DNA from 2 places in the Rhodoferax sp. MLSD5-FHT05B10 genome. Region 1 is predicted to be linked to the other one. Evidence: riboswitches for the same ligand, from Rfam matches in the RefSeq annotation. Region 1 holds a riboswitch; the other holds the start of a gene.
The links. Region 1 has a riboswitch for S-adenosylhomocysteine ahead of ahcY (adenosylhomocysteinase). Riboswitches for the same ligand answer to the same signal wherever they lie in the genome.
Positions count from the first base shown of each region.

Region 1 (3,401 bases):
TTTGCGCAGGCCGCTATCAAATCATTAGCATCCAGCGCGCGGGCATTGACGCCTTCCACGCACAGCACCCGCCCGTCCTCGCGGATGCTGGGGTGCAGCTGGGCACTGCCCACATCCACCCCCACCACCAGGCGCGCACCGTGCTGCAACAGGCAGTCGGTAAAACCGCCTGTCGATTGCCCCACGTCCAGGCAGGCCAGCCCGTCCACCGACAGGCCCACCTGCTTCAGGGCCGCCTCCAGCTTCAGCCCACCGCGTGAGACGTAGCGGGCTTCGGAGTCGTCCAGCAGCTGCAGAGGGGCGTCGTCCGGAACCTCGTCGCCATTCTTGGCTACGGTCTTCCATTCGTCGCCCTTCTTCCACTGCACGCCGTCGGCAATCAGGCGCTGGGCCTGCGAGCGGGTGCTCGCCAGGCCCCGCTGCACCAGCAGTTGGTCAATGCGCATGCTGTTGCGGGCTCAGTAGCGGTAGGTTTCTTTTTTGTACGGACCGTTCTTGCTGACGCCGATGTAGGCGGCCTGCTCGTCGGTCAGTTCGGACAGCATGGCGCCGACCTTCTTCAGGTGCAGGCGCGCCACCTTCTCGTCCAGGTGCTTGGGCAGCACGTACACCTTGCCGTTCTTGTATTCCTTGGGCTTGGTGAACAGCTCGATCTGCGCAATGGTCTGGTTGGCAAAGCTCGACGACATGACGAAGCTGGGGTGGCCGGTGCCGCAGCCCAGATTCACCAGACGGCCCTTGGCCAGCAGGATGATGCGCTTCTCGGGCTTGCCGTTCTTGCCCTTGGTGGCGGGGAAGATGACATGGTCCACCTGGGGCTTGATCTCTTCCCACTGCAGCTTCTCCAGCGAAGCGACATCGATTTCGTTGTCGAAGTGGCCGATGTTGCTGACGATGGCCTGGTCCTTCATGGCTGCCATGTGCTTGTAGGTGATGACGTTCTTGTTGCCGGTGCAGGTCACAAAAATGTCGGCCTTGTCGGCGGCGTATTCCATGGTCACGACCTTGTAGCCTTCCATGGCGGCCTGCAGGGCGTTGATGGGGTCGATCTCGGTCACCCACACCTGGGCGGACAGGGCGCGCAGCGCCTGGGCCGAGCCCTTGCCCACGTCGCCGTAGCCGGCCACCACGGCCACCTTGCCTGCGATCATGACATCGGTGGCGCGCTTGATGGCATCCACCAGCGATTCACGGCAGCCGTACAGGTTGTCGAACTTGCTCTTGGTCACCGAGTCGTTGACGTTGATGGCGCGGAACGCCAGCGTGCCCTTGGCAGCCATTTCTTCCAGACGCATCACGCCGGTGGTGGTTTCCTCGGTCACGCCGATGATGTTCTTCAGGCGGCGGCTGTACCAAGTGGGGTCCAGCTTGAGCTTGGCCTTGATGGCCTTGAACAGGCAGATCTCCTCTTCGCTGCCGGGCTTGGCCAGCACCTTGATGTCCTTCTCGGCGCGGGCGCCCAGGTGCATCAGCAGCGTGGCATCGCCGCCGTCGTCCAGGATCATGTTGGGGCCTTCGGCCGCCGTGCCCTTCTTGCCGCCGAATTCAAAGATGCGGTGGGTGTAGTCCCAGTAGTCTTCCAGCGTCTCGCCCTTGTAGGCAAACACCGGCGTGCCCTTGGCCACCAGAGCGGCAGCAGCGTGGTCCTGCGTGGAGAAAATGTTGCACGACGCCCAGCGCACTTCGGCGCCCAGGGCCTGCAGGGTTTCGACCAGCACGCCGGTCTGGATGGTCATGTGCAGCGAGCCGGTGATGCGCGCGCCCTTCAGAGGCTGGCTCTTGGCGAACTCTTCGCGGATGGCCATCAGGCCGGGCATTTCGGTCTCGGCAATGGTGAGTTCCTTGCGGCCCCAGGGCGCCAGGCTCAGGTCGGCAATTTTGTAGTCTTCGGTCTTGGCAGGTTTGATCACGCTCATGGCTGGCTCCAGAAAAATGGGTAAGCCACCGTGCTGCGGGAGTAACCAGGGAAAGGGCTCACCACACAGAACAGTGGGTGAGCGTCGTTGAGTGGCAGGGACGAACCTGCCGTTGGCGTTTCCGAGCCTCGTCCACTGCGCGTGAACTGCAACGCTCCTCGGAATGCACGGATTATACGGAGCAACGCCCCCGCCCCCCACTGCCTGTGCCCGGGTGTCGCCTCGGTGGCTGACCGGGACAGGCCCGGCCGCCACACTGGCGGCTTCCCCAACAGGAGCATTCTTCATGGACATTCGAAACAAAGTCGCCATCGTCACCGGGGGCGCCAGTGGCATTGGCCGCAGCATTGCCCGGCGCTTCGCCGCCGAGGGCGCCCGCGCCGTGGTCGTGGCCGACATCAATCTGGCGCGCGCCCAGGAAGTGGCCGACGAATTTGGCGGCCTGGCCGTGCGTTGCGACGTGAGCCAGGAGGCCGACATCCAGGCCTTGGTGGCCACAACCCGCCAGCACTTTGGCCAGGTGGACGCCTATATCTCCAACGCCGGCATTCTGGGCCGCATGGGCGGCCTGGACCTGGACGACGCCCTGTGGAATGCGATGTGGAACATCCACGGCATGGCCCACGTCTGGGCGGCGCGCGCCGTGGTGCCCGAGATGGTGGCGCGCGGCGACGGTTTCTTCCTGGTGACCGCATCGGCCGCCGGATTGCTGACCATTGTCGAATCCGCCCCCTACGCCGTGACCAAGCACGCCGCCGTGGCCTTTGCCGAATGGCTGCGCATTGCCTACGGCCGCCAGGGCGTGCAGGTGGCCTGCCTGTGCCCGCAATCGGTGCAGACCGACATGGTGGGCGACAGCGATGGCGGCTCGGCCGCGGTCAACGGCATTCTGGCCCCCGAGGTAGTGGCGCAGGAGGTGGTGACGGTCATGGACAACGGGAAATTCCTGGTGCTGCCCCACCCCGAGGTGGCGCAGTATTTCCGCAACAAGGGGCAGGACTACGAGCGCTGGATCGGTGGCATGCAGAAGATGTACGCCCGCCACGCCGAAGGCGGATAGCGCGAGGGGGGGGGGATATCCCAGATTTGATCTGGGTCAACACGCGGTGAGAATCCGGAATTTGCGGGTGTACCCACATTAGGATCACCCCACTTCGGCCATCCAGCGACCTGCTAGTGGGTATTGCCCGGCCGTCAAACGACGACGCAACGCAGTCTTTCGCCATGGCCCAAGTCACCCTGCAGTCCCGAGACGACCCCATCAACCACGCCCTGGACGCCATGGACCAGGGCTTCCTGTGGCTGGACCCCGACCTGCGGGTGCGCCAGCACAACCGCGCCTACCGCCGCCTGCTGGACCTGGAACAGGCCGACCAGTTCATTGGCCAGCCCTACAGCGCGCTGCTGCAGTATTTCCTGGAGCGTGGCGAGTTTGCCGACATGGGCGTGCGCGAAGACTTCGTCGCCCGCCGGCTGCGGGCCATG
Region 1 covers NZ_JBXAFT010000007.1:206,063-209,463, reverse strand. The annotation lists gene AC1Q5W_RS13220 (TlyA family RNA methyltransferase) at 1-446, opposite strand, end outside; gene ahcY (adenosylhomocysteinase) at 459-1,916, opposite strand; S-adenosyl-L-homocysteine riboswitch at 1,989-2,082, opposite strand; gene AC1Q5W_RS13210 (SDR family oxidoreductase) at 2,203-2,976, shown strand; gene AC1Q5W_RS13205 (bacteriohemerythrin) at 3,141-3,401, shown strand, end outside.

Region 2 (3,401 bases), on a different contig from region 1:
TGAGGAAGCGCACCATGGCCGCGTGGCTGTCGAGCATGGCCTCGTCCATGTTGATGTCGATGATCTGGGCGCCGTTCTCCACCTGCTGGCGCGCCACGGCCAGCGCCTGCTCGTACTCGCCGTTGAGAATCATGCGGGCAAAGGCTTTGGAGCCCGTGACGTTGGTGCGTTCACCGACATTGACAAACAGCGATTGGGCGTCAATGACAACCGGCTCCAGACCGGACAGCAGCATGGGGGAAATGGGCGTTGTGGACATGTGGGTCACCGGTAGAGCCGCCATCAGGCCGCTTCTGTGTAAAAGAAATTGCGCTGCAACGCGCGCGCGGCCAGCGGCGCCACGGCCCGGCCGATGGCACCGATGTGGTCCGGCGTGGTGCCGCAGCAGCCGCCCAGGATGTTGACCAAGCCTTCGGCGGCAAACTCGTGCACCAGGCGCGCGGTCACGTCCGGCGTCTCGTCGAAGCCGGTGTCGCTCATGGGGTTGGGCAGGCCGGCATTGGGGTAGCAGCTGATGAAGGTGTCGGGCGCCACACGGTTGAGCTCCTGGATGTAGGGGCGCATCAGCGCCGCGCCCAGGGCGCAGTTCAGGCCGATGGCCAGCGGCTGGGCGTGGCGCACGCTGTGCCAGAAGGCGGTGACGGTCTGGCCGGAGAGGATGCGCCCGGAGGCATCGGTCACGGTGCCGCTGATGATGAGGGGCAGGCGCTCGCCGCTGGCCTCGAAGTATTCGTCAATGGCGAACAGCGCCGCCTTGGCGTTGAGCGTGTCGAAGATGGTCTCCACCAGCAGCACGTCGGAGCCCCCTTCGACTAGCGCCTGCACCTGCTCGTAATAGGCCTTGCGCAGTTCCTCGAAAGTGACGTTGCGCGCGCCAGGGTCGTTCACGTCGGGGCTGATGCTGGCCGTCTTGGGCGTGGGGCCCACGGCACCGGCCACGAAGCGCGGCTTGTCCGGCGTGCTGTATTTGTCGCAGGCGGCGCGGGCCAGGCGCGCCGAGGCCAGGTTCATCTCCACCGCCAGGTCTTCCATGCCGTAGTCGGCCTGGGCTATGGTTGTTGCGCCAAAGGTGTTGGTCTCGATCAGGTCGGCGCCGGCAGCCAGGTAGCGTTCGTGGATGTCGGTGATCACGTCCGGGCGGGTCAGGCTCAGCAGTTCGTTGTTGCCCTTGACGTCGCGGGGATAGTCCTTGAAGCGCTCACCCCGGTACTGCTCCTCGTTCAGCTTGAAACGCTGGATCATGGTGCCCATGGCGCCGTCCAGGATGGCGATGCGGTTGGCCAGAATGCCGGGCAGCGCCTGGGCGCGGGTGTAAGTTACGGGTTTCATGCGAAGCGGCTCACCTTGTAGTGCAAACAAGTGAGCGCCGTTGACAAACCCAAGCCTGGCAGCCTGTGGTGATCCGGTAGACCGGTACCTGGCCGCTGCAGCGCCCCTTGGGAAGGCCGCATTTTAGTGCACGCAAGAAATCCGCCGCCAGGGTACCAACGGATCACTTGCCCGACAATAGGGTCTTGGCGCCCGGGGCGCCCCCTGAATTCAGCACGATTTTCGGCTTTTACCCGCAAAAACAGTGCGTAACCAGCTCCTGTTTTGATAGCAACCGATTCTTCCCCTACCCGCCAGACCTGCCACGCCATCCTGCAAGAGGTCTTTGGCTACGCCCAGTTCCGCGGCCCGCAGCAGGCCATCGTGGAGCATGTGGCCAACGGCGGCGACGCCCTGGTGCTCATGCCCACCGGCGGCGGCAAGTCGCTGTGCTACCAGATTCCGGCCATTGCCCGCGCCCGTGCGGGGCAGGGTCTGACCATCGTCATCTCGCCCCTGATTGCACTGATGCACGACCAGGTAGGTGCCCTGCACGAGGCCGGCGTGAGCGCCGCCTTTCTCAACTCCACCCTGAGCAGCGACGAGGCCTACCAGGTGGAGCAGCGCATGCTGCGCGGCGACATCACGCTGCTGTACGCCGCCCCCGAGCGCGTCACCACGCCACGGTTCCTGGCGCAGCTCGATTCCCTGCATGAGCGCGGCCAGCTGAGCCTGTTTGCCATTGACGAGGCGCACTGCGTCAGCCAGTGGGGCCACGACTTCCGACCCGAATACCGGGCGCTGACCGTGCTGCACGAACGCTATGCCGGCGTGCCGCGCATGGCGCTCACCGCCACGGCCGACGACCTGACCCGCGCCGACATCCTGGAGCGCCTGCAGCTGCAGGACGCGCGGGCCTTCGTCAGCAGCTTTGACCGCCCCAACATCCGCTACACCATCGTCGAAAAGACCGACGGCACGCAGCAACTACTGCGCTTCATCGCCCGCGAACACGAGGGCGACGCCGGCATCGTGTACTGCCAGTCGCGCAAGAAGGTGGAGTCGATCGCCGAGACGCTGGTGGAAGCGGGCATCAACGCCCTGCCCTACCACGCCGGGCTGGACAGCAAGCTGCGCCAGCAGCACCAGGACCGCTTCCTGCGGGAGGAAGGCGTGGTGATGGTGGCCACCATTGCCTTTGGCATGGGCATCGACAAGCCCGACGTGCGCTTCGTGGCCCACCTGGACATGCCCAAGAACATCGAAGGCTACTACCAGGAGACCGGACGGGCCGGGCGCGACGGCCTTCCCGCCGACGCCTGGATGGCCTACGGCCTGCAGGACGTGGTCAACCAACGCCGCATGATCGACGAAAGCCCGGCGGCCGATGCCTTCAAGCAGGCCCTGCGCGGCAAGCTCGACGCGCTGCTAGCCCTGGCCGAGGCTACCGACTGCCGCCGGGTGCGCCTGCTCAGTTACTTCGGCGAGGCCAGCCAACCCTGCGGGAATTGCGACAACTGCCTGCACCCGCCGGCGGTGTGGGACGGCACAGACGCCGCGCGCAAGCTGCTCAGCACCATCTACCGCATCCAACAGTCCAGCGGCATGGCGTTTGGCGCCGGCCACGTAATGGACATTGTGCGCGGCAAGACCACCGAAAAAGTCACCCAGTACGGCCATGAGGCCTTGAGCACCTTTGGCATCGGTGCCGGTTTTAGCGAATTGCAGCTGCGCGGCGTGCTGCGCCAGCTCATTGCTATGGGCGCCGTGGCGGTGGACGCCCAGGCGTTCAATACGCTGCAGCTCACGGAGCAGTCACGGGCGGTGCTGAAGGGGGAGGTGTCGGTGCAGTTGCGCGAATCGGTCTCGGCGCCGGCGGACCGCAAGCGGCGCTCCGGCGCGGGTTCCGCGGCGATCAAGGCGCCGATTGCGCTGGACGGTGCGGGGCTGGAGCGCTATGCCGCCTTAAAAGCCTGGCGCGCCGAGGTGGCCCGGGAGCACAACCTGCCCGCCTACGTGATTTTTCACGACGCCACGCTGGCAGCGATTGCCAAGCGGGCCCCACAAACCCTGGACGACCTGCAGGGAATCAG
Region 2 covers NZ_JBXAFT010000006.1:25,286-28,686, forward strand. The annotation lists gene metH (methionine synthase) at 1-259, opposite strand, end outside; gene AC1Q5W_RS10790 (homocysteine S-methyltransferase family protein) at 283-1,329, opposite strand; S-adenosyl-L-homocysteine riboswitch at 1,355-1,444, opposite strand; gene recQ (DNA helicase RecQ) at 1,594-3,401, shown strand, end outside.
Region 2: another riboswitch for S-adenosylhomocysteine. It lies ahead of AC1Q5W_RS10790 (homocysteine S-methyltransferase family protein); the one in region 1 lies ahead of ahcY (adenosylhomocysteinase).